4 regions of the Endozoicomonas sp. Mp262 genome follow, and region 1 is predicted to be linked to each of the others. Evidence: predicted binding sites of a transcription regulator. Region 1 holds the regulator's gene; each other region holds the start of a gene.
The links. Region 1 encodes FNR, which switches genes on or off when oxygen is low (the NO sensors DNR and NnrR bind a similar motif). Its sites were predicted from a motif close to TTGATNTANATCAA; they were not measured.

Region 1 (7,658 bases):
CCATGCCAGTCCTGCCATCCATGCGGCACTTTCAGGGGTGAGCTTCACTATCTCGCTGCTGCCAGGCAAACTCCAGCCAACCTGGGTAGTGCCATAATAAGTTCCCAAGGCAGGTATGGCGGCAAGCCAGATAATTTGTCCAAGGTAGAGTTGCAGTATCCCCGGGGGCTTTTCCCGGATCAGGTTCCATTCAGTCTCTGGCTTCGTCATGAGCCCCCAGACATGACTTAAAATCATAAATAAGCTCTCCATGCAAACAGCCTGCATTGGGCTGCCACCACGTCCTTGCATTATTTTCAGCTATGTATATGTGACAGTGTATGCCCCTGAACATAAAAGGATGCAGGCAGATACAGATACAAGCGTTTCGTTGTTTTTTGTTATTATTCCAGTGTCAGCTTTGGATGGGATGTCCTTGTTGACCAGCATAGTTTGCACATACTTTTTGGGGCTTGTAAAGCTCTGTTTGTAGAGTTGGCAGGGGTGGATAACAAGGTTATAGAGAGAATTAAATGCTTAAAAAAATAGACTTTATCATGCTGTCGGTTTTGGGAGGGAGTATTGTGGCATCAGGCTATATTAATACTTCCTCGGACTGGTCTGCATCATCAGTGTTCGTGGTAACGGCACCTCATCAGGAAGTGGCTTTATCCCGGGATGCTGGTGAAACGGTAAAACCCGCTGAGGCATTACCTGATTTTAGTGTTATCAGGGATGTTCATCAGAAAAAACAGGCGTTTTTCGATTATATGAAACCTTTGGTTGAGCAGGAGAACCAGAAGGTGCGGGTTCTCAGGGGACAGATTTTAGGGCTAAAGGAAAAGCCTGAAATGACAGTCTCTGAGAAACAGTGGTTAATGGATATGGCTGGGAAATACCGAATTGATGTGGGGGATCAATTTGATAGGACTCTGTTTAGAGCTGTATTGGCCCGGGTAGATATTATTCCTGTTTCCCTGGCTCTGGCACAATCTGCCAATGAGTCTGCCTGGGGAACCTCCCGGTTTGCAGTGGAAGGCCATAACCTCTTTGGTCAATGGTGCTTCAGTAAGGGGTGTGGCCTGGTTCCCAGTGGCCGTCCTGCTGGTGCCAGTTATGAGGTCAGAAGGTTTGCAACGGTTTCTGACTCAGTGCGAGCCTATATCCACAATTTGAATACCCATCCGAACTATCAGGAGATGAGGGATATTCGTCTGGAAAGACGCTTACTCAAGGAGCCTGTCACGGGTCCAAGCCTGGCTGAGGGGCTGCATGCCTACTCCATTAGGGGGGAGGACTATGTCAATGAGCTAACAGGCATGATTGCTAGTAATGGGCTGCTCAAATATGACCTGAAAGGTCAGGCACCGAGTACCTGATAGTATTTATGGAGGGGAAATGGTTAATGGGGAGGAGCGAATAGTTGACCCAAAAGGATCGAAACCCCATTAACCATTTAACCCTTCTAAATATTGACGATATTAACCATTTCCGCAGTATTCGACGGACTTTTTTCTTCCTGATACTCTTCATCCCGATAGGCGATGGGCAGATCTACCGGATCAAATGCAGTATCGCCGTTTTCGTTGGGAGAGCCATCACTCTTGAGGTTTTTAAAGTCAAACAGTTCGGCATCAGCAAGGTGTGAAGGGGCCACATTACGAAGGGCCCTGAACATGCTTTCAATCCTTCCCGGGAATCGCTTGTCCCATTCATTCAGCATGGCCTTAACGGCCTTACGCTGAAGATTTTCCTGGGAACCGCACAGGTTGCAGGGAATAATGGGAAAGGCTTTATGTTCGGCAAACTGGATAATATCCTTTTCCCGGCAATAGGCCAGCGGCCTGATCACCATATGTTTGCCGTCATCACTGACCAGCTTGGGTGGCATGGCTTTCATTTTGCCGCCATAAAACATGTTCAGAAATAAGGTTTCCAGCAAATCATCCCGGTGATGGCCTAAGGCTATTTTGGTCGCCTTAAGCTCGGTTGCCGTCCGGTAAAGAATGCCTCGCCTTAGTCTGGAGCACAGGGCGCAGGTGGTTTTTCCTTCCGGTACTTTTTCTTTGACAATACTGTAGGTGTCTTCCTCAATGATTCGGTACTCCACACCGATGCTTGCGAGGTAGTCCGGCAGTACGTGCTCTGGAAAACCGGGTTGTTTTTGATCGAGGTTGACAGCGATAACGTCAAAATTTACGGGAGCGTTATGCTTGAGATTGAGCAGAATTTCCAGCATGGTGTAGCTGTCTTTGCCGCCTGAGAGACAGCACATAATACGGTCTCCCTCCTCGATCATCCGATAGTCGGCAATAGCCTGTCCAACCTGGCGGCGCAGGCGTTTTTGGAGTTTATTGAAGTTGACTTTATCAGCTTTCATTTTTTGGGAAAGAGGGGTCTGCATACCTTTGTATAATCCGGCAATATAGACGCTATCTGAATAGTAAATAGCTATCTAATCCCGGAGCCGTCACCAATATAATCAGTCACGTCATCCGAGGGCAAAAACAGAGTAGTATAATCAAAGGTTTTATTATGGAAAGTAAGGAATATACGTTTAGGGGCTGTCGGGATTTATGATTGATAGCGGATTGAGAGAGGGGTGGTTGCATGCTCCTTGCTGCCTGTTCCCTCTTTGTAAGGTGGGGTAATTATGCCCGTGAGTGTTTGCTATTGTGTTAAGCTATGGGGTGTTCTTTGGGTTAGTGGACACGCGATATGGCCGCATAAGGCTGTGCAATAAGGTGAAATAATTAAGGTATCTGATCAGGGGCGTATTATGGTAAATCATGAGCAGTTAAAAGCATTGCTTCTTTCCCGCAGGGAGGAGCTGACTGATCGTCTCGGTAAAATCAAACAGGGTATGACTCGTAAGTCGAGCGCTGACTGGTCTGAGCAGGCTCAAGAGCGTGAGAATGACGAAGTGATTGATGCCTTGGGTAATGAAGCCACCATTGAGCTGAATCAAATAAATAAAGCGCTGGACAGGATTACTGAAGGGGAATACGGCTACTGCTCTGTCTGTGGTGATGAAATCGCCGATGGGCGCTTGATGGCTATGCCATATACTGACCTGTGCATTCGCTGCGCTGAAGCCCGTGATCAATAAACGCATTTTATCAATGCTCATATTTTTTAACTTTTTGCAATCTGCACCTGCCGGTTATAGGGTTGTCTCAGGTACTGAAATAAGCTGATGATAACAGCTGACGAAGTATTGAGGGGAGCTTGGGCGGTGATGGTTATGGAAGTATTTATGCCAGAGCTTGCCCAGACCCAAGATATCACCGGGGGTTATTTTTTTCACATTGCAGCCTGTGCGATAGTAGATTAACCAGGCGATGACGCTGGAATAGGACAGGTTGGTGACCAGCTCGTAATGAGGGTGAGCCAGAAACTCCCTTTGACTTGCCAACCCTCTTACCTTGCTGGAAAGCTCCGGTTGGGGGGCAAGGAAGTTATCCCATATGTTTTTATGCATTTTGGGCGAAATTTGATAGAGCCCCAGGGATTGGTGGTTTTGGAATTTGATGTGGGTTCCCAGTCCCGATTCGCAGGCAGCAGTGCCCAGCAGCAGGTTTTCTCCCGCCAGGCTCCACATACCTATATGTTTCAGGCTGGGGCGAATAATATAGTGGCGCAGTTCACCCGAACACATTCCCATAGAATACCCTGCCCGTAATAAATGGGCTTTATAGGGTTATCGTTGGGTGATGTTCTGTCTGAAGAAAAAGTACCGGCGGTCTGTCGGTTTACTCCCCGCTAAACGAACAGAGGGGGAAGGTGGGGATGCCTGCTTCCTGCAGTTTGGTAGAACCGCCAAGATCGGGAAGATCTATAATGGCTGCCGCTTCGATGGTTGTTGCTCCGGATTGTCTGATGAGTGCATCGGCAGCCAGAAGGGTACCTCCGGTGGCAATAAGGTCATCTATGAGTAGTACTCTGTCTCCCTGAGAAAAAGAATCCGTCTTTACTTCCAGCGTGGCTGTGCCGTATTCCAATTGATAATCCTGGGCTAAGGTGTCTGGTGGCAACTTTCCTTTCTTCCTGAAAAGAATCAGGGGCTTATGCAGTGCGTAAGCCAGGGTGGAACCCAGCAGAAAGCCACGGGCATCAAGGGCTGCGATATGACTGATATTCTGGTTGATATAACGATGGATAAAGCTGTCAATAACCATCCGGCTCACCCTGGGATTTTCAAACACAGAGGTAATATCCCGGAAGGTAATGCCATCTTTAGGCCAGTCCTGAATAGCTCGGATTTGTGATTTCAGATAATTTTCATCAATTCTCATAAGGTGCCATGAAGGGAGGGCTGATTAATAGGATGCTATGCAAAATATCAAGCGCCATTTTTATGGGGATGACGCTTGTGGGCTTGGCAGAAAAGGTGTTTTCCCGATCCATTCCTGATGGAGTGACAGTGCTAGCTCGCTGCTGTAAGTACATGGGTATTGTCTACTGACTTCCCTCCCGCTAGGGTGCATAGCTCTACAGGCTTACGTATTTCAATTTCCTTGCCTACGGCAGAAATTAAACCGTTTTTCTGGAAGCGGGTAAAAACCCTGCTTACGGTTTCAACAGCCAGACCCAGGTAATTACCCATTTCGTTCCTGGACATGGAGAGTCTGAAGGACTGTGATGAGAAACCCCGGCGACGGAAGCGGCTGGCAAGGTTAATGAGGAATGTTGCTATGCGCTCATCCGCATTCTTTTTTGAAAGCAGCATCATCATCTGTTGGTCTTCGCGGATTTTTTTACTCATCAGTCGCATCAGATGCCTGCGAAGCTCGGGAAAATCATCAGAAAGACTTTCAAGCTGTTCAAAGGGGATTTCGCAGACCATAGTGGTTTCCATTGCTTGGGCGGAAACAGGATAGGTATCCGTATCCATACCGCTAAGGCCAAGGATTTCACTGGGAAGGTAGAAGGAGGTGATCTGCTCTTCACCCTCATTAGTGGCTGTGTAGGTCTTTATCGCGCCTGAGCGTACCGCATAGACGCTAGCGAATGGGTCGCCTTCAAGAAACAGGTGCTCTCCTTTTTTCAGAGGGCGTCCCCGTTTGATGATTCGATCCAGTTGATCAATATCTTTTATACTCAAGGCAAGTGGCAGGCATAGAGAGCTTAGACTGCAATCTCTGCAGGCCACATGGCTGGGCTGTCGGACGTTGGGCTTGGACGTCATTGAGTGGCCTCAAGGTCGTATTGGCAAAAACGCCCCTATTTTATGGAAAATATGGCCAGAATTTAAGTGTTATATGCACGGAATCGCTTAGTGGAAGGCGTATGGCAGACGGAATTTTATAGTAATTATGACTTTTATTAAAAGAAAACCATATGCCTTCTGGTATATAGTGGTAGTAAGTACTTGCTTATCAATGTTTGTTGTTTAGCTGATATTATTAGATTACCTTTGAGTATAGAGGTTGATCTGTTGTTTTTTTAAGGTATTTATCAAAAATCATGCAAACATTGCGAATAAGTAACCGGCCTTTTGGTTGTATTGTGATCGATTGAGCGTTGTCGTCTACCAGGAGTAGCCCGTCTTTTTGCATGTCTGCCACCCGAGCCATTTCCCGGGAGAAGTAATCCTGAAAATGGATTTGATATTGCTGCTCTATTTTTCCCATATCGAGGTGAAAATGACAGATAAGCTGGTTGATGATGGCTTGCCTGATTTCATCATCCTGGCTCATTGTCAGCCCTCGATAATGAGGAATGATGTCCTGCTCAATACAGCTGGCATAGGCTTTTTCATCAACCTGGTTTTGTGTGTAGACCGAGCCTATCTTGCTGATAGAGGAAACGCCCATGCCGACGAGATCGCAGTGACTGTGGGTGGTATAGCCCTGAAAGTTGCGGTGCAGTGTCCCGGCATCCTGGGCAATGGCCAAGTCATCCTCGGGTAAGGCAAAATGATCCATGCCGATATAGGTATAGCCTCGTTTTAGCAGTTTTTCAATGGATTGCTCCAGTATTGCCAGCTTTGTCTCTGCTGAAGGGAGATCCTGGGGGTTAATCCGGCGTTGTGGTTTAAACCGGTGGGGAAGGTGTGCGTAGTTAAATAGTGACAGGCGATCCGGCGCCATCTCGATGATGCGGTCAAGGGTTGAGCTAAAGGATTCAGTGCTTTGATGAGGTAGCCCATAAATTAAATCCATATGAATGGACTTGAATGTCATGGTTCTGGCAGCGTCCAGTACAGAGAGAATTTGCTGCTCACTTTGAACCCGGTTCACTGCTTTTTGAACCACGGGATTGAGATCCTGAACACCAATACTGATCCGGTTAAAGCCTAAATCGCTGAGCAGTGACATTTTTGGCCAGTCCACTTCCCGTGGGTCAAGCTCAATGGAATAGTCAACACTGTCACCTCGCATCAGTCCAAAATGCTGATCTATTTTGTCCACTAATGCCGATAGCTGTTCATTACTAAGAAAGGTGGGTGTTCCTCCGCCAAAATGCATTTGCTCAACGGGCTGACGGATATCAAAGAATTCTGACTGTAACTCTATTTCCCGGAAGAGGTGTTTCAGGTAGCTTGTGGACCTGGTTTTATGCTTGGTCACAATTTTGTTGCATGCGCAGTAATAGCATACATGGGTGCAAAACGGGATATGAAAATACAGGGACAGTGGTTTTGCTGTAATGGCACTGCGCCAGGCGTTGGACTGATAACTTTGGCGATCGAAATCTTCGGTAAATTGAACCGCTGTAGGATAAGAGGTATAGCGGGGACCAGACAGGTTGTAGTGTGATATCAGTTCCGAGTCCCAGATGGGGGCGTCTCTCATAATGAATCTCTAGTATTCTTTGCGTAGGTATAAATTTACCGAAAAGGCGACATCTCTTATCAGTAGCTTCTGAAAACAATACGGAGTTTTAAGAGCATCGTTAATATTTTTTCGCTTTTCTAGCGCATGTAAATCGCATTTACACGATAAACCATAATTTTAGTTTAAATAACCTGTTAATAGTATTCTTTGATATATGTCAATCGTGTGCTTTACTTGAATTTTTTAAGTTTGCTGGGTGGTTTTACTTACTTTTCTATCTCGGGAATGCTGCTGACTAGTTCTAATTGATGTATAGACTAGCTCATTATAGAGAGTATTGATGAGCGGTGAGGGAAATAATGAAGATTTATTGACTTCGATTATGTATCTTCATCAGCACCTGGGGGGGCATTGCTAGATATGACCGGAAAGGATGCCCATGATCGTCTTTTGATGAGGCCCGGGCAGCGTCCATATACCTAATGCAATGATCACTATTGATGCCAGGTTTCTGGTTAGTTGTGCCTGGATGATCGCTTTAAGCTGTTTGGCGAATAAGCCGGTTAATAGAACGGAAGGTAAGGTGCCTAATCCAAACGTAGCCATTAACAGCGCAGAGCTTAGTGGGTTGGCATGGCTTGCTGACCAGCTCAGGGTGCTGTAAACCATACCGCAGGGCAGCCATCCCCAGAGTGAACCAAGGGCATAAGCACCATAAAAACTTTGAATGGGTAGCAGTCGGGTGGCAATGGGCTGGATTCGTTGCCACAGCAGACCGCCAGCCTGTTCAAAGGCGGTAAGGCCCTTCCAGAGGCCTGACAAATATAGCCCCATGGCTATCAGCATCCCTCCGGCAAACCAGCGTAGGGCAAGTTGCATTGATTCATTGATATCTCCAAG
Region 2 (7,658 bases), 1.5 Mb from region 1:
TTTTAGAAATAATCCGGGCGGCAGGTGTTCAGGAGCAGTCGGTTTATGGGGACTCAATATGTCAGGGATGTCCAAGGCACCGGCTAACATTGGATTTGGCTGCTTTATCTAACAGCTTTTTTTATGCTAAAGATAGACGAATTGAGGAGTTGGTAAATCTGGCATTTTCTCCTGAAAATAACGGTTTTTCTATAGCTAATATGGCTAAGCTATTGCCTCTTCTATCCAATGGAGGGCGGGGAATGAATGCAGCTGCTGATACGCTATTAAGAATAGCTGACAGTACAGACAAACCGAGTTTTGATGATGTGTATGATGCAGCTATTGAAAGAAAGGCTGAAGCGGTTAATCCCGGAAAATCAGATATTGGATTCCTGAAGCATGAAGTGGATAGAGGCATTTATTATATGGATAAGCCCATTGACCTTAAGGATCTGGAGCAGGCTTTTAAATGATATGCCATAGTCTATGGACAATAGTAATTATTATTGTCCATAGAGTGGTTTCTAAACTAGTGCCATAGCAATCAGCGTCACCGGATGAAGTACCTTATGGTCAGTATTCATCTCCACCTGCATTTTGCATGACTCACAGTCTGTGATGATATAGTCAGCTTCCGTTGTCTTTATTTGCTCCAGCATCTTATTGGCAATTTTTTGGGAAGTATCATAGTTCTCTTTCTTAAAGCCATAAGTACCGGACAAGCCACAGCAATTCTGGTCAAGCAGGGTCAGTTCCAGTCCCGGGATTTCCCGCATCAGCTCAACGGTATGAACCACTCCCCCCATACGAATCAAGTGACAGGGGCTATGGTAGGCTACCTTCAGGTTAAGGGGCTTCATTTCCGGCTTATTTCCGGATGCAAATTCCTTGATCAGGAACCGGGAGACAAACTGGATCTGATCTTTAAAGGCAGAGTTATCCACATCCAGCATATCCGGATACTCATCCCGTAACGTCATGGCGCAGCTTGAAGAGGATGAGATAACGGCTTCTGAACCGGCATCCAGGCTTTTGGCAAACTGAGTCATATTCAGGTCAGCATTTTTACGGGCCTTTTTCAGGAAGCCGTTGGCAATGAGAGGGACGCCACAACATTTTTCTTTTGCCGTTAATCGCACACCAATATTAATGGCATTTAAAACAGCCACCAGGTCTTTACCCACTGCGGGTACGTTGTAATTGGTGTAGCAACCGTGGAAATAGGTGATCTTGCGGTCAAAACGTTCCTGGTTTCCGGCATGTTTGCCAAACCATTTACGGAATGTCTGGAAGGTGTATTTCGGCAGTGTCCGTCGTTCATCAACCCCCAGGGTTTTGTCCAGTAGTTTTTTCACAGGCTTCATGGCCGTTACTACATTGACAATAGGTGCGGTGGTTGAAGACAGGGTACCCATCAAGTCAGTATGGCTCAGCATAAACTCCCGGGGACCCTGCTTGAACCCGTCATGGCGAGCCTTGGCCTTCTGAATAATTGTGCCGATATGGACATTGGACGGGCAGGCCACCTCACAGCGTTTACAGTTGGTGCAATACTTCAGGGCATCGTCGTACAGGCCGGGGCTTTTGATGCGAAATCGTTCGCCATCAGGGCCAGCCTGCTTGGGGCCGGGATAATCAGGGCGTGCTTCAGCAACCGGGCAGCGGGTGGTGCAAACGGTGCATTTGATACAGTTATCAAAGGTGGTGTCTGTGAGAGATAGCATCTTAATTACCGGCGCAGGCTTGATATGCAGCAATAATTTGTTCGGCAGCATGGAAGCCTGTGGCAATGGATACACCACCGGCTGAACCTTCTGCTACCGGGTTAAAACCGGCCAGCACAGAGCCAACACAGTACATATTTTCAATGGGCAGACCCTGGCGCGTTGGTTGCAACTGCTGGTTGCAGCTGACACCGTATTCAATAAAATGATGAGCCTTGCTGTCCAGGAATTTTCCTGATGCCCATAGTGACCGGTCTGAAGGGGCTTCCACATCAAGGTCAAAGGTTGGCTCAATGATGCGATTTTGCTTGCTTAGGAGTCCTTTGCTGAAGAAACTGCCGGAAGCCAGAACAAAGTGATTGGCATACAGGGGCAGATCCTTGTTGTAATGGGTCTCAATACTCACCAGGCGACCATTATCAAAGTTGCCTTTTTCCACCAGATCTCCTTCAATAAGCATCCCGCCCAGCTTGTTGAACTGCCTTTTCAGGGCGTTAGCAATGCGCAGGCCTGGTAGTGAGGGAGGCAGGCTTGCCACTTCCATAATCTGACAGCCAATTTTTTGTGATAATTCAGGAATACGGCTTCTGCCCAGTGAGTCCTCCAAAACGGCAGGTATGATAAGCAAATCCGAAGAACCTGCTGCGCCTCCAAGGGCGTTTGTCAGTCGCTGAAAGTTATCGGCATGATTTAACGCCCGTGCTAATTCGATAGAGCGAAGCTCAAACGGATTTCGGGTTTCCAGACCCAGCTCCCTGGCAGTAATGGTTTTACTGGTAATCCTGGCTTGTTGAAATGCCGGGTGCTGCTTTAGACCTGCAACTGCAAGAGAAGGCTGAAAATCCCTGAATCCGGCGATATTAACAATAGCAATGCGCTGAATTCCCTTTGCGGGCTGTTTTATAGGCAGTGGCATCATACCGGGTTGGTAAAGCCAGGCTGGACGAAGGCTGCCCAATGCCGTTGTTCGCCAGTGATTATCTTCACTCTGGCTGGCCATGGGAACTCCGGCAACGTCAAGGTGGTGGCAAAAGCGGTGCAGACCTTGTTTAAGTGTGTCTACCCCAACCTTGCTATAAGGGTGGTTGGGGTTACTTTCTGCAAGCTTGGCCACGGCGGGAAAAGGTGATTGCACGACACTGCCATCGCTATGATAACCAAGGATGTCAATAGCGCCAGAGGCAAAAGTCAGGGAACTTTCCCCGAAACTGATTACTGCCGTTTTCAAGCCTGCTTCGGCGCAGCGGATGGCAGAGGTCAGTCCAGCCAGCCCGCCGCCAATAATTATGCTGTCATATCTCATGCTGCTGGCTTCTCTTTTACTGGGCTTTGTGTAATGGCAGGTTGTGCCAAATTGATATCAAGGGGTTCTGTTGCTTTTTGCAGGCTGCTATAGCCTAGCAATGATTCATAAATCCAGTGACTGAACTCAGCTTCCCGCAAGGCATCGCCCCATAGGACTGGCTGATTGCCTTTCCAGCGCTCTTCCAGGAATTCACCAATGCTATTCAGGGGCTGCTGTGGTTCTGTGGGGATTAGATCCTGGATAATGCCTGCCGCACGACAGGCACAGAGTTCGCCCTGACAAGGCCCCATACCCAGCCGTGTCCGACGACGAAGATCCACTAAGTCCGGGGCATTGAGTTTTTCAACGGCGTATTCGATTTCCCCCCGGGTTACCATTTCACATTCACAAACAATGGCATTCTTTTCTTCATTTTCGGAAAGGAACATTGCTGCCCGCTCACCATGGCGATATTTTGCGGAAACAGACACCGGAGCTGACAGGGTTGGCGTTTGAATATCTGCCTGTTCACCACAGGCTCCCGGTAAAGGAACTTCGGCAGTACAGCAGGGAGTGCTATTGCCCAGGTGTTTGGCAACGGCATCTGTGGCTTTTTCTGCCATCAGGCGATAAGTCATCAGCTTGCCACCGGTAATAGTTACCAGTCCAGGTAAACCGTCATTGTCTGCATGGTCCATTAACACAATTCCGCGGCTGATATTCCGGCCTGTACTGTCTCCCAGGGCAACCAAAGGGCGTACTCCCGCATAGGCCCGAAGAATTCGGGAGCGTGACATGACAGGAGCCAGCTTTTCTCCTTCGCGGATCAGAATATCCACCTCTTCAGGATCAATTTTCAGATTATCAATTTCACCGTAGGGGATTTTTTGGGATGTAGTGCCAATCAGGGAAATGGTGTCGCCAGGAACCAGAATGTCAGCGTCAGCCGGTTTACGACAGCGGTTAAGCACCATGCTGTTAATCCGATAATCCATGATGAGCAGAGAACCCTTTGAAGGGATCATATGGATAGAAAGGTCGGCATATTCTGCAATTTGTTGTCCCCATATCCCGGCAGCATTCACCACTTGTTGAGCGCGAACAGCAATGCGTTCCCCGGTTTTAATGTGGGTGGCATGAATGCCGCAGACACGGCCATTTTCAACAATCAGTCCCTGAACCCGGGTGTAATTGAGCAGCTGGCCGCCATGTTCTTCGGCGTCAAGAATGTTGGATGCTGTCAGGCGAAAGGGATCAATGGTTCCATCAGGAACCTTTACAGCGCCCAGTAATCGTGGGTTGACGTTTGGCTCTAGTTTCAATGCCTGCTGTGAAGAGAGTAGCTCTGTTTCAATGCCTGACGTATTACAGGCTTCGATAAATGTCTTTTGAAAAGACACGTCATCCTCGGGCAGGGTGATAAATAATCCGCCGGTTTCTTCTATGCAGTGACGGGCGACTTTCTTAAGGATTTTGTTTTCCTGGATGCACTCTTTGGCAGAGTGGGCGTCAGTGACAGCATAACGGCCTCCGGAATGAAGCAAGCCGTGGTTGCGGCCGGTAGCTCCAGTGGCAATATCATCTTTCTCGATCAGAATTGCACGAATGCCCCGCAGTGAGCAGTCACGAAGGACACCGGCTCCTGTAGCGCCACCGCCGATGATGACAACGTCTGTTTCAAGGGTTTTCATTAGAGGCCTGGTTAGGTTAGATACGCGTCTTTACAAACATTATGTAGGGGGATTTTAATGTTCGAAATGATTTATATCAACATTCGACTGTGTTCGTATTGGTTCGATAGTAGGTTTGGTTGTGATTTTTTGGTGATTTGTGGCGTGTGGTGTGCTTGCGTCTATTTGTTGATGTTCTATGGGGGTTGGAGAAGGGGGGGGATCTTTCATCTATTATAATTACTTATCGCTAGTTGATGTACTAGGGTCAAGCTTATGAAGAAAGTAAGGATAAGATATAGTTTACTTATATCAGGATTGTTGTTTTTTGTTGAGCTGCGTGCATTTGATGTTTTTTTTGAGGAGGTCGCTGACATTCAGTTAACAAGCGCCGTAGGTCAGATCGATTTTTATGATAATTCATTGCTGGTCGTGCATGGGAAATGTATTTATTTATATCCTTTGGGGATAAACCGTGGTGATCGAATACTATGTTTTGGTGACGATTCTGGAGAAGTGAGTGTTAGGGAAGAAGTGAATTTTGCACAGAGTGATGATAACAAATATGTAGCAGTCAGTGATAAGAGAAAAGTTTATCTTGCAAAGTGGGGGGAGAGCTTAGCTTTAGATGTCATGGATGAGTTCAGTGTAGAAAACAAAGGAATTTGCCAGTTTGACAGGCATTCCAGGCATCTTTTAACAAAGATAGATTCTAGGCCCCCCGGACTTCAGATAAGAAAAATACAAGATGATGGTAAAATGGATGACTGCCTATGGCTAACAAAGCAAGAGAATAAATTTGAATTTTCAAAAGCGAAACGGCATCTTCCAGACCTTCTAAGTGGTACAGTTTTTAAAAATGAGGAAGTAGTGGATGATGTCTTTGTAAGTCTAGATGCCTGCGCTTATGCTGTTGTAGTTAAACCTAAAGCAGAGTTGAATAGGAAACAATGTATTTATGTACTTTATCAGAGTGAAATTAGAGAAGGAGTTTTAACTCAGGTAGGGGATACTATTCAAGTTTCAGGAAAGCACTCAATAGTTTTTGACGTCCTGTTTAGTAGATACTTTGGGTTAATAGTTTCTAGATATTTTGAGGATTATAGGTTGAGGGGGCTTGACGTAGAGAATGGTCATTGGAAAACAATAGATTATGGTGGATATGATGGTACTGTTGATTTTAGCCCCGACAGTCAGTATTTGCTTATATATAAACAGACACAAAGGTATATTTGTACTAAAGGCCCTAGAAGGGTATATGCTGAGCAAGCAATATTAAAAAAAATCAATCCTAATGATTTTTGTATTGATAATGAAGATATCTTTGAGCATGAAGAGCATTTAATCAGTCACGTTTTTAGCTCTAATAGCCAGTGCTTAGTTATTGGGTTTAAGGACGGTCATATAAAATATCTAAAAAAACAGGGGGGGAGGTGGGTCGAGTTAACCTTTGATCGGAGTAAAGTCCAATGCTGGGATGAGCGCAAGCAACGTTTTGCAGGTCCTTACTCCCTGATTCTTAGTCGTGATTGTCAATACTTGGCAGTCATGTATAGCTTTCATACGGTAAAAGTTTTTAGGATTGTAGAGTAGAAGGGGGAATGATATTTTCTGTGATTTTGAAATATCCTTTTTCCTTCCTGTCCTTTTTTATTTTAAGGCAGGTGTCAGTTAAAAGATTAAGTCAAGACTATTTGGGTGTAAAAGGTCATCAGGTGATAGGTCTATTTATAGGCTATATTGGAATTGATATTTTACTCCATTAGCCTGGATATTATGAAACGACTATTTTTTCTTGTATGCTTGATTTTAAACATATTAATTATCTGGAATGGTTGCTATGCGGGATATGAAATAAAAATAACCCCTGAAATAAAGCTTGCAGTGGAAGAAGAAAATCTTTATTTGGTTAGGGAGAAATCTGAAAAAGTAGATTCCAGTAAAGAAATTATATATAAAAATATGCGTTATCGATGGGTAACGCCATTTGTAGCTATGGGGCATCGGGTGGATCTTTATAGTAATATCATGCTAAAAAGTGATTTGTTTTTTGGGTATGATTTATTTGGAAACTATGAAGTTGATGACGAATCGCTTTTAGGTGTGGGTTCTCCTGTAGCGGGTGGCTTATTTGGTAGTGCATCAGGCTGTGTGCAGAAAGGGAAGAGAGAGGAAGTATATAAAGAATACGTAGAAATGGTTAGGGATCGAATAAAAAAAATGGTTAGTCCATTAGAGCAATTGCCAGAGGAGTTTAAGTGGCAAATAACTGAAGGCTCTGGGGTTGACCTTCAGAAGGCTAAAGCCGACGCTGTTTTCAGCCATACTATCAAAATTAATTCTGAAAAGGATACTGGCTATAATGTTAAAATTATTGTTGATAGAAAGGAGTGTAATGGTGCTTATTTAACACCAGATGGTTTTATGAGGTTTCTATCTCAAATGGATCATTTGAGTGAAGAAGAGCAGTATAAAAAATGGTTGGAGTGCCCCTTTACACTTGCTAATATATTTACCTTTCCTGTGCTTTTAGAAATTTCAAAAATTATAACAGGATACTCTGTTACCAAGAAAGCTATCCCGCTTCCAGATAGTGCATTCCAAAAGCCTATTTTTTGCCAGCACGGTGGGAATGAAGTTGAGGTTACGCCTAATGAAGGTGCTGGTATGTTCAGGGGGTGCTATTGGTATAGACTAGTCCCTGGAAAATCGGTTGCCTGTATTGAGCAGATCCTATTTAATTTTTCTGGAAGGCCAGAAAAAATAATGCCCGTCGAAGAAGTCGAATCAATGCCTAATATTTATGCTGGTGTAATAGATGGTAAGGAGTGTGCTGTTTGTACTTTTATTGAGCAGTACCCTGGTACATGTACAGATTATTATGCGGATAATCCACCGGTTGCCAGGTTGTATCGTGCAGAACCGCTTTTATGTCCACTTCCTTAAAAATATGGATTGACTTGTTTTTTCAATATGGTGTGGGAGACAATTCATGGA
Region 3 (7,658 bases), 1.7 Mb from region 1:
CGGGTTAAGGAATGTTATACCGGAGTAGGCTGAGAAATGGGCTAACCGCAGGGGCAGTATTACTGACAATTCAGCTGGGTATGGCTGACCCCCGGCAAGATGCCGGGAACGGAATGCAAATATCAACAGCCCTACAGGCTACAGAGCGTCCATCAACGGGGACGAAGCAGTTGCTTGATGGTTTGGTACAGGCTTTCTACGGTGGTACACCGGGTGGGGGTAACAAAAATAGTGTCATCTCCCCCTACGCAACCCAGGATACCATCTGCCTTACCCAGTGAGTCCATAAGTCGGGCAACAATCTGGGCAGCGGCAGGCGTGGTTTTGATTACGACGAAAGCATGATTGTAATCAATATCAACCACCAGGCTGGATATAGGAGCATCAACAGAGGGTACGCCCAGTTCGCCAGGCAGGCAGTAAACGGTTTCTTTTTTTGCGTTCCGGGTGCGAATAGCGCCGAGCTGGGTCAATATTCGCGAGACTTTGGACTGATTGATATTCTCAAAGCCTTCATGCTTGAGGGCGCAAACCATTTCAGCCTGAGAGCTGAATTGGTGCTCCTGCAAAAGCACTTTAAAGGTTTTTACCAGAACGGGATCGTGAACTCTCATTGAGGGGGGTCCGAGATAAAACAAAGGATCAGGGGATAAATTCCCCTGATCTTCACATAATTAAAGGGCGGCGATGCTGAGGCTGATCATGGAAACAGCGGCCAGAATCAACAGCAGAGGCCATATAAATTTGAACCAGCGTACGATAGATACCCGTCCAATAGCCAGCCCTGCTACCACCACACCGTAGGTTGGGGTCACCAGATTGGTGAGTCCGGCAGAGCTCTGGTAAGCGGTGACTGCGAGCTCACGGCCAACGCCGGCAAAATCAGCCAGTGGTGACATAATAGGCATGGAGAATACGGCCAGGCCAGATGTGGAAGGAATAAAAATCGAAAGCACCGCATGAATCAGGTACATCACGTTAACAAACAGCACAGATGGCAGGTTGGCGAGGCTGGATTCACCCCAGCTAAGGATGGTTCCGGTGATCATGCCATTATCCATCACTGTACCGATACCACGGGCAATACCCAGAACCAGAACAACACCGAGAAGGTCTTTACAGCCTTCTATAAAACACTCAATAAACTTCTCTTCGTTCAGACCACCAATCACTGCAACGATAATGGAGGCAGCAAGGAAGAGGATAGACATTTCTGTCATCCACCAACCGCCGGCTGCCACACCCCAAATCATGATGGCGAAGGTGACAACAAAGAGGGTCAGAATCAGCTTATGCTTGAAGGTGAATTCATTGTTTTCTTCCTTGCCGCGTTTTTCAAGAAAATGCTTTTCGTTGGCTTCTTTCATTTCAGCCACAAGAGAAGCGGCTGGATTTTCTTTTACCTTTTTAGCATAACGCATCACATAGAAAACACTGATCAGGAAACTCAGGGCCAGTATGATAATGCGTAAACCAACACCTTGGGTAAAGGGAATGCCGGAAGCATCGGAAGCGATAACGGTGGCAAAGGGGTTAATGGTTGAACCCAGTACGCCAATACCGGAACCTAATAGGACGATAGCAACCCCGGTCAGAGCATCGTAGCCGGCAGCAATAATGACAGGGATCAGCAACATATAGAATGGAATGGTTTCCTCGGCCATACCATAGACAGTGCCACCGCCTGCAAAGCATGCCATCAGAATAGGAATCATCAGGTGCTCTTTACCCTTCATACGGGAAACAGCCCGGGCGATACCTGCATCAATAGCCCCGGTTGCAGAGATAACCATCAGGAAGCCACCAATGATAAGTATGAACAGGCCCAGATCGATAGAGCCTTGAATACCGGTAATTGGCGCAGACAAAACATCTATCAAGCCTTGGGGATTGGCATCGGTTCGTGCATAAGTGCCGGCAACAGCCACTTCTTTACCCAGGGTTTCATTCATTACCGTTTGGTATTGCCCGGCAGGGATAATCCAGGTCATGACAGCCATAAAGGCAATAATCAAAAATAGGATTGTATAGGCTGAAGGCAGCTTTAGGTTTTTAATGGCACTCATAACCACTCCAATGAGCTTAATGGAAGAGATGACGCAAAAGTAGGTTATTAACTGAAAATTTCTCTACTCACTATGAATTAAGAAGGGTATTTTCAGGTTAAGGGTTGATATGCAAAGTGTCCGCAATCCCAACGTTTTATTTTTTGATTTAAATCAAAAATAGAGAGGCGAATAAAAAATGGGTGTTTATGCGTTTTGCTGAATGGGTTTGTGAGTTTATGCGAATAAGGACCCGTTAAGTCTGGGTAAATAGCTATTATAGTGACTTTTTATGGGTGTTATTGCCTATCAATAGTTGATCTGTGTCAATAATTAAAGACGTCTTAAGAGTAAGCTTGCTGCCAAGTTATTTACAGTACCTGTCATTTGAATTGATTAAACATGATTGGTTTTATGGGGGCATTTTAAATTGAGACTGTAAAAATCTGCTGTTGGTTTTTATAGCTTGGGTAAAAAGTCCTGATTATTTTTTGATATTGTTTTTTTATAAAGTTTTTAACTAAATTTTTAGGCTAGGAACATGAACGAGTTTTACGTTGGATCTGAAATTGGTCAGCTGCGCAAAGTAATGTTGCATCGTCCAGAGTTAAGTCTTAAGCGACTGACTCCTTCCAATTGCGAATCCCTGCTATTTGATGACGTGCTGCGTATTGAACAGGCCGGTAAAGAGCATGACGAATTTCAAAAAGTTCTGACGGAAAACGGTACAGAAGTCTATCTGCTCACCAACATGCTGGCAGAAACTTTGAGAATTCCTGAAGCAAAAGCATGGGTTCTGGATCGCCAGGTTAACAAGCATCGTTATGGGAATGCCCTGGCGAAAGAAGTTCGCGCTTATCTGGAGTCCATGGATGAAATGTCCCTGGCCAAGCATTTAACCGGTGGCTTGACCGTTGCTGAGCTGGATTCCTCCTGTAAGAGCATGACTCTGGGAATGATGGGTCAAACTGACTTCATCATTGATCCTATCCCTAACCACCTGTTTACCCGTGATACCTCTTGCTGGATTTACGGTGGTGTATCCGTAAACCCAATGGCCAAGCCTGCCCGTAAGCGTGAAACCGTTCACCTGAGAGCCATCTACAAATTCCACCCCATGTTCAAGGATGCTGATTTCCAGACCTACTTTGGTGATGAAGATCGTAACTTTGATCACTCTACAATCGAAGGTGGCGATGTTCTGGTTATTGGTCGTGGCACTGTCCTGATCGGTATGTCCGAGCGCACCACTCCACAGGGTGTTGAACAACTGACCCGGGCACTGTTCAAGACTGGCCAGGCCAAGAAAGTCATTGCCCTGCAACTGCCCAAGGCTCGCAGCTGCATGCACCTGGATACTGTATTCACTCACATGGATATCGACTGCTTCACCTACTACCCAGACATTATGAAGGGTGATACTGCATGCTGGGAACTGACTCCGGGAGCTGATGAAGAGATCGTATTCAATCGTGTGAAAGACGGCTTCACCAAGGCCATTGCCCGAGCCCTGGACGTGCCGGAACTGCGCATGGTGCCTACGGGTGGCGATATTTTCGAAGCTGAACGTGAACAGTGGAATGATGCCAACAACGTTCTGGCGATTCGCCCAGGTGTGGTTGTGACCTATGAGCGTAACGTCAACACCGTCCGCAATATGGAAGAGGCGGGTATCAAGGTGCTGACTATTCCGGGCGAAGACCTGGGTCGTGGCCGCGGCGGTGCCCGTTGCATGAGCTGCCCAATGCAGCGTGACGATATCTAAGTTTATTCTGAACCTTGATTGGCAGCAGTTCAGTCAGGGTTCAACAAAACGAAAGGAAGCATTGACCAATGAATGCTTCCACTAAAAAATTATGCCCCATGAAACATGGGGTGCTTGAACAAGGTATACAACCATGGCTTTCAATCTGCGCAACCGTAACTTCCTGAAGCTGCTGGATTTCACTCCTCGCGAAATCAACCACTTCATCGATATGGCGATGGAGCTGAAAAAAGCCAAATATAATGGCTATGAGCAGCAGCGTCTGAAAAACAAAAACATTGCCCTGATCTTTGAAAAAGCATCTACCCGTACTCGTTGTGCGTTCGAAGTGGCCGCTTTTGACCAGGGTGCCAACGTGACTTACATCAGCGGTGGCTCCCAGATGGGTAAAAAAGAGACAGTGAAAGACACTGCTCGTGTGTTAGGCCGCATGTATGACGGTATCGAATTCCGTGGTTTTTCCCAGAAAGCCGTTGAAGAGCTGGGCGAATTCTCCGGTGTGCCTGTATGGAATGGTCTGACTGACACCTGGCACCCCACCCAGATTCTGGCAGACTTCATGACCATGCTGGAACATGGCCAGGGTCGTCAGCTGAATGAAATGTCCTTTGCTTACATGGGCGATGCCCGTAACAACATGGGTAACTCCCTGCTGGTGGGTGCTGCCAAGATGGGCATGGATATTCGTCTGGTTGCTCCTAAAGCGTTCTGGCCTAAAGAATCCCTGGTTGAAGAATGCAGCCGTATCGCTGAAGAAACCGGTGCCCGTATTACCCTGACTGAAAATGTTGACGAAGGTGTGAAGGGCGTTGACTTCCTGTACACCGACGTATGGGTTTCCATGGGTGAGAGCCAGGAAGCCTGGGATGAGCGCGTGGCTATGATGACACCTTACCAGGTGAACATGGACATGATTGCCAAGACCGGCAACCCTCAGGTGAAATTCATGCACTGCCTGCCAGCATTCCACAACGATGAAACCACCATCGGTAAGGAAGTGGCTGAGAAGTACAACATGAACGGTCTGGAAGTATCTGAAGACGTATTCGAATCCAAATACTCCATTGTGTTTGATGAAGCAGAAAACCGCATGCACACCATCAAGGCGGTAATGGTTGCCACTCTGGGCGAATAAGCACCAGTGAGGAAAGGGAGCCGGGAGGCTCTCTTTTTATTTCTACCCTGATTTATAAGAGTCTATAAATACGATGCGTGTAGTAATTGCTCTGGGCGGAAACGCCATTCTTCAGCGTGGTGAACCACTTGAGTGCGGTGTTCAGCGCCAAAATATCCGTAAGGCCGCAGAATCCATTGCCAAAATTGCCCGTGACCATCAGGTTATCCTGACCCACGGTAATGGCCCTCAGGTTGGCCTGCTGGCCCTGATGAACGAATCCTATAAAGAAGTTACACCTTATCCGCTGGATGCTCTGGGTGCCCAGACTCAGGGTATGATCGGCTTTATGTTTGAGCAGGAACTGCGTAACCAGATGCCTGGTCGCAAGGTATGCACTGTTTCTACACAGACGCTGGTTGATACATCTGATGCAGCATTCAGTGATCCGGACAAGTTTGTGGGTCCTGTCTACAGCAAGGAAGAGTCTGAAGAAATGCTGAAGGCTAATCCTGACTGGACTATCAAGGCTGATGGCGAGTACTTCCGTCGCGTAGTGCCTTCCCCACAGCCTCAGGAAATCTTGGAACTGCCTTCCCTGCAGCATCTGATTTCTTCTGGTGACATTACTGTGATCTGTGGTGGTGGCGGTGGCGTTCCCGTAACCCGCAAAGAAGACGGCACCCTGGAAGGTGTTGAGGCTGTAATCGATAAAGACCGTGCTTCCCGCGTTCTGGCTGAAGGGATTGAAGCCGATGCCTTTATTATTCTGAGCGACGTTGAGGCAGTAGCCACCAACTTTGGTCAGCCAGATTCCAAAGATATTCGCTGCGCCACACCCGAGGCCATGGATCAGTTCGGTTTTGCTGCGGGTTCCATGGGACCTAAAGTCGAGGCGGCTACCCAGTTTGTTCGTAATGGCGGCAAGATGGCAGCCATCGGCTCCCTGGAATATGCAGCGGAAATTCTCACCAGTGATTCCGGTACAGTGATTCGCAATGATGTTGCCGATGGTGTGACTTACTATTGAGAAAATGAGTTAACTCAGGTTAAAAGTCCCAATATTGATCAAAAACCCTGTTAGTTCAGGGTTTTTTTATAGTGGTTTATTGCAAAACAGTGCGCCCCTGTATATTTTGTTGCATACGATTTTAGTCGTTTATGACGACAGTCGATGAGAAAAATAATAATTAAAAAGCAATACAGGGATTTTTATGAAGCTGGCGAAGTTATTCGGCACGTTGTTTTTGGTTTCGATGCTATTCGGATGTGCGGCTACACAGGTTGCCTTGGAAAAAAAGAACCTCGATGTTCAGACAAAAATGTCCGACAGTATCTTTCTTGACCCGGTGGCTTCCAGCAAGCGAACGGTTTTCCTTCAGGTTCGCAATACCTCGGATAAGCAGGAGCTGAATGTCCAGCAAGCCCTGGCCAAAAATATTGAAAGCAGAGGTTACAAAATACTGGATGATCCTGACCTTGCTCACTACCTTCTGCAAATTAATGTGCTTCAAGCCGGGAAGACCGATCCTTCAGCAGCAAAGCAAGCCCTGGCCTCAGGTTTTGGTGGCGCAGTGGCTGGCGTGACCGCTGGAGCGGCAATGGGGTCTTCAGGTAAAGGTCTGGCGGCAGCGGGACTGATTGGTGGGGCGGTTGAACTGGTTGCCAACAGTCTGGTGAAAGACGTCACCTTCTCTGTTATTACAGATATCCAGATTTCTGAAAAAGCGAAAGGCAAGGTGGTCAGTAGTAGCAATCATCAGCTTAAGCAGGGTAACAGCGGAACAACCAGTATCCAGTATAGTGAGGAAGGTGACCGAAAACGCTATCAAACACGGATTGTATCCACAGCCAACAAAATGAACCTTACCTTTGAAGAGGCTCAGGCTGAACTTGAGAAAGGGTTGGCTGGTTCGATTTCAGGGCTTCTTTAAAATGAAAAGGCTTGCAGCAGATACAGAGGCTGTTGCAAGCACATCAGATATTAACCGGCGTTTTACTCTGCTGCTCTGGCCGCTCCCTTACCAGTCGGGAAGCTAAATAATCAGGACATTTCTTTATCACTTATGTACGCGGTGCGATGACCGATATGAATGGCTGGCGACTGTCTGGATTTCTCATCTTTATAGCTACGTCATTGACCGGCAGTTGTTGAGTTTTTATGGCAGGTGTCAAATAGTTGGTTGTCACTTGGGCCAATGCACTATTCTGTTGATACACCCTATCAAAATAGGGTCAGTAATGGCTTTAAGTGTTTTATATTTGTTTTTGAAATAATGTTAAAAAAACCTGAATTTGTATCATAAATGCATAACCTCTGTAACCAGAGGGTTGTTACAGAGCCTTTGAAGTGAATCAGAACTCAGGGGTACTCTGTTAAGCAACCAAACCAAACAGAGGACGCCAAGGATGGCCTTTAAGCACCTTAGCTCTGAAGAGAGACATTATATCGAAATCGAACTGAAAAATGGGACTTCTCAAAATAAAATTGCAGAAAAACTCGGGCGTTCACAGAGTTCGCTGTCACGGGAGTTAGGACGCAACACAGGGCAGCGTGGTTACAGGCACCAGCAGGCTCATCGTAAGGCTCAACAGCGTCATAAGACCTGAGTTCGACATAAGGAACTGATTTTATATAGCATAGCTACCACGCTGATTAGGGGTGGAGTAGTGCTGTGCTGACCAAGGTATTTTGCAGGGTAGACGATTTTTGCAAGCAATTTGAACCAAAGCT
Region 4 (7,658 bases), 1.8 Mb from region 1:
CTGGAGTATGGGATGTCAGTCATGGCCTGAATTGTCGGCAGCCCTGGACCGGCACCGTCATCATGTTATCAGTCATTTTGATCATGTTATTTCCGAGTCAGCAGGTGGTAACCCAGAATCTGAAAAAACAGACCTATGGTCGCCTTTCTGGCTGGGTCAGCTGACGGAAGAAGAAGAACTGGGGTTACTCACCCAAAAGGGTTTTAAGGCGCCTAAGGCATCACATGGTCGTTTTTTAGCTCTCAGGGAAGGAAAAGCACTTTCGCGGGTTCGTCGGCAAAGCAGGGGGCGCCTGGATAAATTCATGCCGATACTGCTGGATTTCATGGCGTCATCCAGTGAGCCGGATATTGCCATGAACAGATTATTGCCATTGGTTGAGGCCGTTTTGCGGCGTACCGTTTATCTTGTGTTGCTGATGGAAAATCCCGGTGCCCTGGAGCATCTATGCAAACTCTGTATCGCCAGCCCCTGGATTGCTGACCAGATTGCTGGCCACCCTTCCCTTCTTGATGAGTTTTTGAATTTAGGGTTGCTTTACAAGGCACCGGAAAAGCATGAGCTGGCAGATGACTTACGACAGCAACTGGCCCATATTCCGGAGGATGACCTGGAATCCCAAATGGAGGTGCTGCGCTATTTTAAAATGGCTCATACTCTTCGAGTCACCGCTGCCCACGTGGCAGGAACCTTGCCCCTGATGAAAGAGAGTGATTATCTCACCTGGATTGCTGAAGTGGTACTGGACCAGGTGGTTACTATTGCCTGGAAGAATTTAATTGGACGTCACGGGTTCCCTGTGGATGAAAACAATCATCACTGTGATCCGGGCTTTATTGTCATTGGTTATGGCAAACTGGGCGGCATAGAGCTGGGTCCCGGTTCTGACCTGGATCTGGTATTTGTTCATAATGGTGCCGCCAATAAAGAAACCGATGGCCCCCGCAAAATTGACTGCGCTACGTTTTATACCCGACTGGGACAGCGCATCATTCATATACTGACAACCCAGACGCTCTCAGGGGCCCTCTATGAGGTGGATATGCGGCTGCGTCCTTCGGGTTCATCGGGGTTACTGGTCAGTTCATTCAAGGCGTTTGAAAAATATCAGCTAAATGATGCCTGGACCTGGGAACATCAGGCTCTGGTTCGAGCCAGGGTTGTTGCTGGAGATAGCAAACTGGCTGAGCAGTTCGAAAAGGTAAGGGCCCAGGTATTAAGCCAGCAGCGCGAACCTGACGCCCTTCGCCAGAAAGTGCTGGATATGAGAAATAAAATGCGGGAGCACCTGGGCAGCAAAGGCCATTCTGACCTGTTTGATATTAAACATGATGAGGGCGGCATCGTTGATATTGAGTTTCTTATGCAATATGCCGTACTGCGATATGCCTCCAGCCATCCCTCACTGATTCAGTGGACAGATAATATCCGTATATCCGAACAGCTTGAGCATGAAAAACTGTTGGATGAAACCTTGGCCCACGCCATCAGAGATGCTTATCAACAGCTTCGATTGAGTATGCACAAACAGGCTTTACAAAATAAGAATTCGATAATCCCTGCTTCTGAGGTTGAGCAATATCAAAAGCCTGTTAAGGATCTTTGGGGGCAGTGGATACACTAACCCGGATATTGTTATAAGTGCCCAGCCTGATGAAACCCTATATTTTTAGCTAGGAAAAGAGCATGAAACTCAAATTATTTATGCTATTTGTAGCCCTCTTTATGAATAGCATTGCCATCTCTGCTCCTAAAGGTGTTCATTATCTTGTAGATCCAAAAGAGTTCCCTTTAAGTAGGTCATAGTTTGGTTTCAAATAAACTGGATGTTCGGCCAGTACGAGAAATCTACTTCTTGATCTAACGATCAGATAGCTATTGAATGATACATTTACTCTATTATAAAGAGAGTACTGGTCTTTAAATCCCTCTCCCTATGAAGTACGTCACTACAATCACTGATGAAGCTGTTTTATTAACTTTGAAATTCGCCAAACACTACGGACCTCTGAGATGTATAAGGGAAAGAGCCCATAGCCTTTTATTGAGCAATCGTGGCTTTACCCTTGAGCAAATTGCCGAAATACTTGAAATTAGATATCAAACTGCTTCTCAGTGGATTGATGATTGGGAAGAATATGGTATTCGTGCCTTGTACAAGGGGCATGGTGGCGGTAGGCCGTGCATATATGACGAATCCGAAGTGCAACGCATAAAAGAATTAGTGGCTGAAGAGCCTCGTCGCTTATCGTATGTCAAATCCAAGATCGAGGATGAAACCGGTAAATCTTCATCAAAAATTACTCTGGCAAACATTGTAAAAAAGCAGGGCTGGTTTACAAAAGACTCCGTAAATCATGCAAACATAAACGGGACGAAGAGCAATTCCATGACTGTAAAACTGCTCTGAAAGATGCCCAGGAAGCCGAGAGCAAAGGGTTAATCAATTTATTTTATTTTGATGAGTCCGGCTTTACCCAGGAACCTTGTGTGCCATACGGTTGGCAGGAAAAAGGAAAGCAGCTCAGAATACCATCAGTCAAAAGTAAACGCATCAACGTACTGGGGTTTATGAACCGAAGCTGTGAGCTATTTCATTATCCTGTTGTGGGTTCAGTGAATAGCGATACGGTGATTGCGGCCTTTGATGACTTTGCAGAGAAAATGGCAGATGAAAAATACAGCTCAAATGATCGTTACACGGTAGTTATGGTGGATAATGCCAGCATTCACACCAGCAAAAAGTTTTGTGCCAGAATTGATGACTGGATGATTGAAAAGAAATTGCTGGTCTGCTTTCTGCCAACATATTCACCTGAGCTCAACCTGATTGAAATCCTGTGGAGGAAAATAAAGTATGAATGGCTCAACCTCTTGTCAATCAAGAGCTTTGCGGAATTTGAAAAAGAAGTTGAACGGGTGCTTTTTTCATTTGGAGAGGAGTATATGATCTCATTTTCTAATACTGTCCGACTGGATGGTTAAATTATTCGAAAGCAATCTATACACTACTTATGTTATCCAAAAGAAGGAACCGTGGGGCGTTTATATATTATTAAGATGGAAGAGTTATTTTATGCCACTCTAGTCTTTACAGAAGAAAGCACTAACAAAGAGATTGAAAAAGAATTTCGTGTTTTAGCATTTGTAAATGAAGACGTCATTTTATCGCCTGTAGAGGGAAGTAGCTATCAACTAACAGTCTCATTGAATTTAGAGGATTATGATTAAATATCAATAATACTGATTCGAATAGGTTACTGAAACGCTGTTAAAAAATTAGACTAAAGCGCGCCTTGCCCAGATTTATCAAACTGTACTTTTCTAACTGGGCGTGGTTTAGTTGATACATATCATAGTGGCACGGGCCGGTCCTCAGTAGATTGCAGCTATTCTTATCCCTGATAACAGAACCTGCAACTATGACGTTATTTAAGAAAAGAACCCTGGCTGCGGCTATCTCCTCCCTGGTTATGCTCCCCCTGGCCCAGGCCTGCACTTCGGTGATTGTAGGCAAAGATGCCTCGGCATCCGGTGCATTGATGATCTCCCGAAACGAAGACTTTTCCACTAATAACTGGGCGAAGCGAATGCATGTTTATCCCCGTAAAAGCTATAAAGCCGGGGATGTGATCACCTTATCCAATGGTTTAAAAGTTCCCGCCCCGGAAACATCCTGGCGCTATACCGCCATGAATGACTGGGATGCCTATCAGAATTCTAACGATGGCAAAGTGTTCGAAGAGCGCGGAGTGAATGAATTCAACCTGGCCATGTCTGCCACCAATAGTGCCGAGATGAATGAAAAGGCTCAGAAAGTCGATCCCCTGGTGGACCAGGGCATTATTGAGCAAAATATGACCGGACTGATTCTGTCCCAGGCTAAAAGTGCCAGAGAGGCCGTGCAGCTATTGGGTGATTATGTGACTCGGTATGGCGCCGGTGAAGCCAATGGCGTCCAGTTTGCTGACACCAAGGAAGCCTGGTATATGGAGATAGGATCGGGGCATCACTGGATTGCGGTAAAAGTACCTGATGACAAGTATGCCGTCATTGCCAACGGCCTGCGTATTCATGATGTAGACCTGGGTGATACCCAAAATATAATGCATTCAAAGGGGCTGCTGGAATTTACCCGCAAGCATAAACTTCTGAGCAAGCCTGACAGCAGAAACTTTAACTTTGCCCAAGCCTTTGGCAAGCTGGGTGACCTCTACAACACAGATAGAGAGTGGATGGGACAAAACCTGCTGAGTGCCTCAGTTAAACAGAAAATACGACAGGATCAGTATCCCCTGTTTTTAAAGCCAGACCAGAAAATCAGTGTGACGGATATCGCCAAAGTGCTCCGTTCTGATTACCAGGGAACCCAACTGAAGGGCAAGGGTAAGCGTCCCATTGGCGTGGATCGCACCTCTGAAGCCCATATCATTGAAATGTACCCCAACATGCCGGGAGAGTTGGCCGCTGTGATCTGGCAGACACCCAGTAATATTAATTACAGCCCCTTCATCCCTGTTTACAATGTGATGAGTCATGTTCCCAAGGTCTATACCCAGGGCAAGGATCACTATGACAACAGCTCTGCCTGGTGGACATTCCGCTCCCTGGGAACCCTTGCCAGCCCCAACGTGATGGAGGGTAAATATAAGAAAGTGGTCGATGGTGTCATCGACTCAGCCGAACATTACCTGGTGAAAACCCATGCCTATACCCGGGACATGTTGAAACACATGTATAAGGATAACCAGGATATGGCTATCCAGTATGCCAGTAACTACTCCAATGGCCTATTGCAAACAGCCTATGACCGTGCCCAGTTTTTACAGTCTGAACTAATGACGGATCTGACTCGTAGTACAGAAAAAAAATACAGTCCGGAGGAGTTTGATAAGATTAAGAAATTATAAAAACCATTATCCCCCTTAAATATTAACCAATTAATTTAAGGGGGATAATTCAATTAAAAATCCTGAATAGCATTTTTATCCATATAGTCTAGCCTTAAGTCCTTTGTGAATGCTTAAAATAAGTTTCTGAAGAGGCAAATCAAAATGGTACAAACTCCGTTTAAACGCAGTATTAGAAAGCTCAGCACTAATGTTCTGTTTGTTATATGTGTTTTTTTCCCATTTTTCTGTAATGCTGATTATATAATGACGGTATATGTGGCTAATCATTCAGTTTATATTGTTTTTGGAGATGACCAGTCTGATACTCCTATAGCCAGCTTGCAAGGAACTACTACTCACCCTGCTCTATCAAAAGATATTGCTTCATTTAGTTGTAATGACTCAGTTCCTAAAGTGATAAAGGTTGTTTTAGATAGTCTCAAATTCTCTAGTGATTACAAAAAAATAAAAACCACTCTAAAAAAAGCGCCCCCATCAAGATTAGTGGTCTTTGCTTGCGGTCTTAATGACTTTGATTTAAATGTCAAAGCTGTTAAAGATACAGTGAAAGATAGCTATATTTTCGGTGAAAAGTTTCATGAAAATGCTGATGTTACTTCTTTCTTAGGTGGTGCCCCAAAGCGCAAGGAATCTCATGCATTTTTCTATACCAAAATCTTATCTGATTCATTTGAACATAAATTCAAGTCAGCCGAGGTTTATAAAGATAAAGATTTGGCTATTAAATGCGCAATAAATAAAATAGAGATGCTTGGTTTAGAAAAAGGACAGCCATTTGACTTATGGCATGAAACAACCTATTCAGCCCTCCATCTATTCAAGTCTGATGAAGATATCGAAGACTTTACATATAGAATGCCTGACCAATTCAAGCAGTTAGGTAATTGTGGAGGCTTTGATTTAGGTGAACGGTTTATTAGTTTAATAAAATCGCATTTAGGAAACTCAGAAATAGATGTACTTGATAGAACAATGCCGCTGTTTGTATATAAAAACTTCCTAACAGAATACATCAGGCTAGGTGATATTGATGTACAGAAAATCCCTCTAGATGCTGATGGAATAGTTCACAGAGTTACCAAGACAAAAAGAATAGAGATAGAGCCTAAAGTCATTCCTATGGGCTTTGTCAATGTAGGAGATTTTGTAATGGAGTTGATTGATGAAGAGCTGCTGGATACCGGCGCCTCAAGAGATGAATCTTTTTCAAAAGCTGTTGCAAGTGCAAAGAAATTAGCAAAAAATAAATTTGGTGATGAGAAGTGGAATAATCTTTTCCAAGAAGCATCAGGTATACGAAGAGGGGTCAAAGAAGATGCCATAATTAAATATATACTTCATGTTGGGCTTGGTGAAGAAAAGAGTGGTCTTGATAGCGGAACCCGATACGGTGTTGTTTTTGGAGAAACAAGTGGAGCAATTCTGGATGATGATATTGATATGCCTGGATATATCAGTGATCATGAATTTATGGATAAAGCGTATGATTATTTTAGTAAAATGCCAGCACCTCAGGATGCTGAAAGAGCACGTTTAGAAAGAACTTCTGCGGCATCAGGCACACCACAATTTAGACACTGTCACTCAAAGGAAGAATTTCAAGCATGGGCCAATCATAGATTTTCTCAGGAAAGGCATCGTTTATTATTCTTGAATCAAAAAACAGAACTTTTGCCATTTATACATAATGTTGGCAGGAAATGGTCACCTGAAAAATAAAAGCTGCCAATGTGACATTATCGGTGGTTTTGCTAAAACTGCAGGTGCTTTTAGTTAAATGATTATTTTTATGGTCTGTAACACTGCATAAAATTATAATATTGAGCTGGCATGTATATACCAGCTCAATATTGTATACCAGAGTAGTCAAACGAATGTGTAAAAAAAATCTAAATATATTATTAAACCGCGCCCATTTAGAAAACCGTAGTTTGATAGATCAGTGTAAGGGCGCGCTTTAGTATAAAAAGTATGTCATTCTATCTCGATAAATACGACCTGTCAGTCAAGTTAAAATCAGTAATATAGCGCTTTTTGCCTGCTTGACCATGGTATTGAAAGTCTCTCCAGAAAAGTGGAATCAAACCAGGGATTGCCTGCTTCAGCAATCCATACATGCTTCTCATCCCCGTACACGTGAGCGTTTTTCGGCGCTTTATCAAGTTTCTCAGGGAGACTCAGCCTCTAACGTCGCTAAGCAACTGGGGCGTCGCCTTGATACCGTCACGAACTGGATTCACCTCTATCATGATAGCGGGCCTGAAGCCATGATTTATAAACGGACAGGTGGCCGCCCCCCTTTTGCCAAATAATCAGTAAAGCAGCCGCAGGCCTGATTGACAGAAATTTAGAAAAAGCTGCTTCTCAGGAATACTCTCCCATCCGCCCTCGCTGGACTTTAAAGTATCTGGTTCAGTGGTGCTGGGATCAATTTCAGGTACGGTGTTGTCGTGAGACCATACGACAAGCACTCAAACGACTGGGATATTCATGGAAGAAAGCCAAAAAACTGCTTAATAAAGCCGATACCGGCAAGCGGGCTGATTTTTTGGAAACATTGAAACCACTGCTATCGAAAGCCATGTTCCAGAAACGCCTACTGGTTTACATTGATGAGGCTCATATACATCAGGAGACGGACATTGGATATGGCTGGTCTCGCAAAGGCGAACGCTTCTGGGTCAGCTCTCACTCGCCAAAACTGGCTGATAAGATTACGTTCTATGGTATTTATTACTACAACCT

Region 2: glpA (anaerobic glycerol-3-phosphate dehydrogenase subunit A) is a predicted target of FNR. The motif match lies at 4,749-4,762, and genes of this name have one in related genera.
Region 3: MJ595_RS06355 (YfcC family protein) is a predicted target of FNR. The motif match lies at 2,210-2,223, and genes of this name have one in related genera.
Region 4: MJ595_RS06160 (C69 family dipeptidase) is a predicted target of FNR. The motif match lies at 3,344-3,357, and genes of this name have one in related genera.

Annotation. Positions count from the first base shown of each region.
Region 1 covers NZ_CP092489.1:3,194,378-3,202,035, forward strand. The annotation lists gene MJ595_RS14020 (YIP1 family protein) at 1-210, opposite strand, end outside; gene MJ595_RS14025 (glucosaminidase domain-containing protein) at 513-1,358, shown strand; gene ttcA (tRNA 2-thiocytidine(32) synthetase TtcA) at 1,445-2,383, opposite strand; gene MJ595_RS14035 (TraR/DksA family transcriptional regulator) at 2,759-3,088, shown strand; gene MJ595_RS14040 (hypothetical protein) at 3,143-3,643, opposite strand; gene MJ595_RS14045 (adenine phosphoribosyltransferase) at 3,732-4,274, opposite strand; gene fnr (fumarate/nitrate reduction transcriptional regulator Fnr) at 4,406-5,167, opposite strand; gene hemN (oxygen-independent coproporphyrinogen III oxidase) at 5,385-6,776, opposite strand; gene MJ595_RS14060 (sulfite exporter TauE/SafE family protein) at 7,173-7,658, opposite strand, start outside.
Region 2 covers NZ_CP092489.1:1,692,989-1,700,646, forward strand. The annotation lists gene MJ595_RS07445 (hypothetical protein) at 1-455, shown strand, start outside; gene glpC (anaerobic glycerol-3-phosphate dehydrogenase subunit GlpC) at 507-1,757, opposite strand; gene glpB (glycerol-3-phosphate dehydrogenase subunit GlpB) at 1,708-3,009, opposite strand; gene glpA (anaerobic glycerol-3-phosphate dehydrogenase subunit A) at 3,006-4,682, opposite strand; gene MJ595_RS07465 (hypothetical protein) at 4,938-6,254, shown strand; gene MJ595_RS07470 (hypothetical protein) at 6,438-7,607, shown strand.
Region 3 covers NZ_CP092489.1:1,451,807-1,459,464, reverse strand. The annotation lists gene argR (transcriptional regulator ArgR) at 153-614, opposite strand; gene MJ595_RS06355 (YfcC family protein) at 675-2,066, opposite strand; gene arcA (arginine deiminase) at 2,587-3,810, shown strand; gene argF (ornithine carbamoyltransferase) at 3,944-4,945, shown strand; gene arcC (carbamate kinase) at 5,019-5,954, shown strand; gene MJ595_RS06335 (complement resistance protein TraT) at 6,139-6,858, shown strand; gene MJ595_RS06330 (helix-turn-helix domain-containing protein) at 7,334-7,534, shown strand; gene MJ595_RS06325 (IS982 family transposase) at 7,600-7,658, shown strand, end outside.
Region 4 covers NZ_CP092489.1:1,409,458-1,417,115, reverse strand. The annotation lists gene glnE (bifunctional [glutamate--ammonia ligase]-adenylyl-L-tyrosine phosphorylase/[glutamate--ammonia-ligase] adenylyltransferase) at 1-1,624, shown strand, start outside; gene MJ595_RS06175 (helix-turn-helix domain-containing protein) at 1,937-2,410, shown strand; gene MJ595_RS06170 (IS630 family transposase) at 2,332-2,985, shown strand; gene MJ595_RS06165 (hypothetical protein) at 3,061-3,231, shown strand; gene MJ595_RS06160 (C69 family dipeptidase) at 3,423-4,910, shown strand; gene MJ595_RS06155 (hypothetical protein) at 5,169-6,632, shown strand; gene MJ595_RS06150 (helix-turn-helix domain-containing protein) at 6,962-7,225, shown strand; gene MJ595_RS06145 (IS630 family transposase) at 7,249-7,658, shown strand, end outside.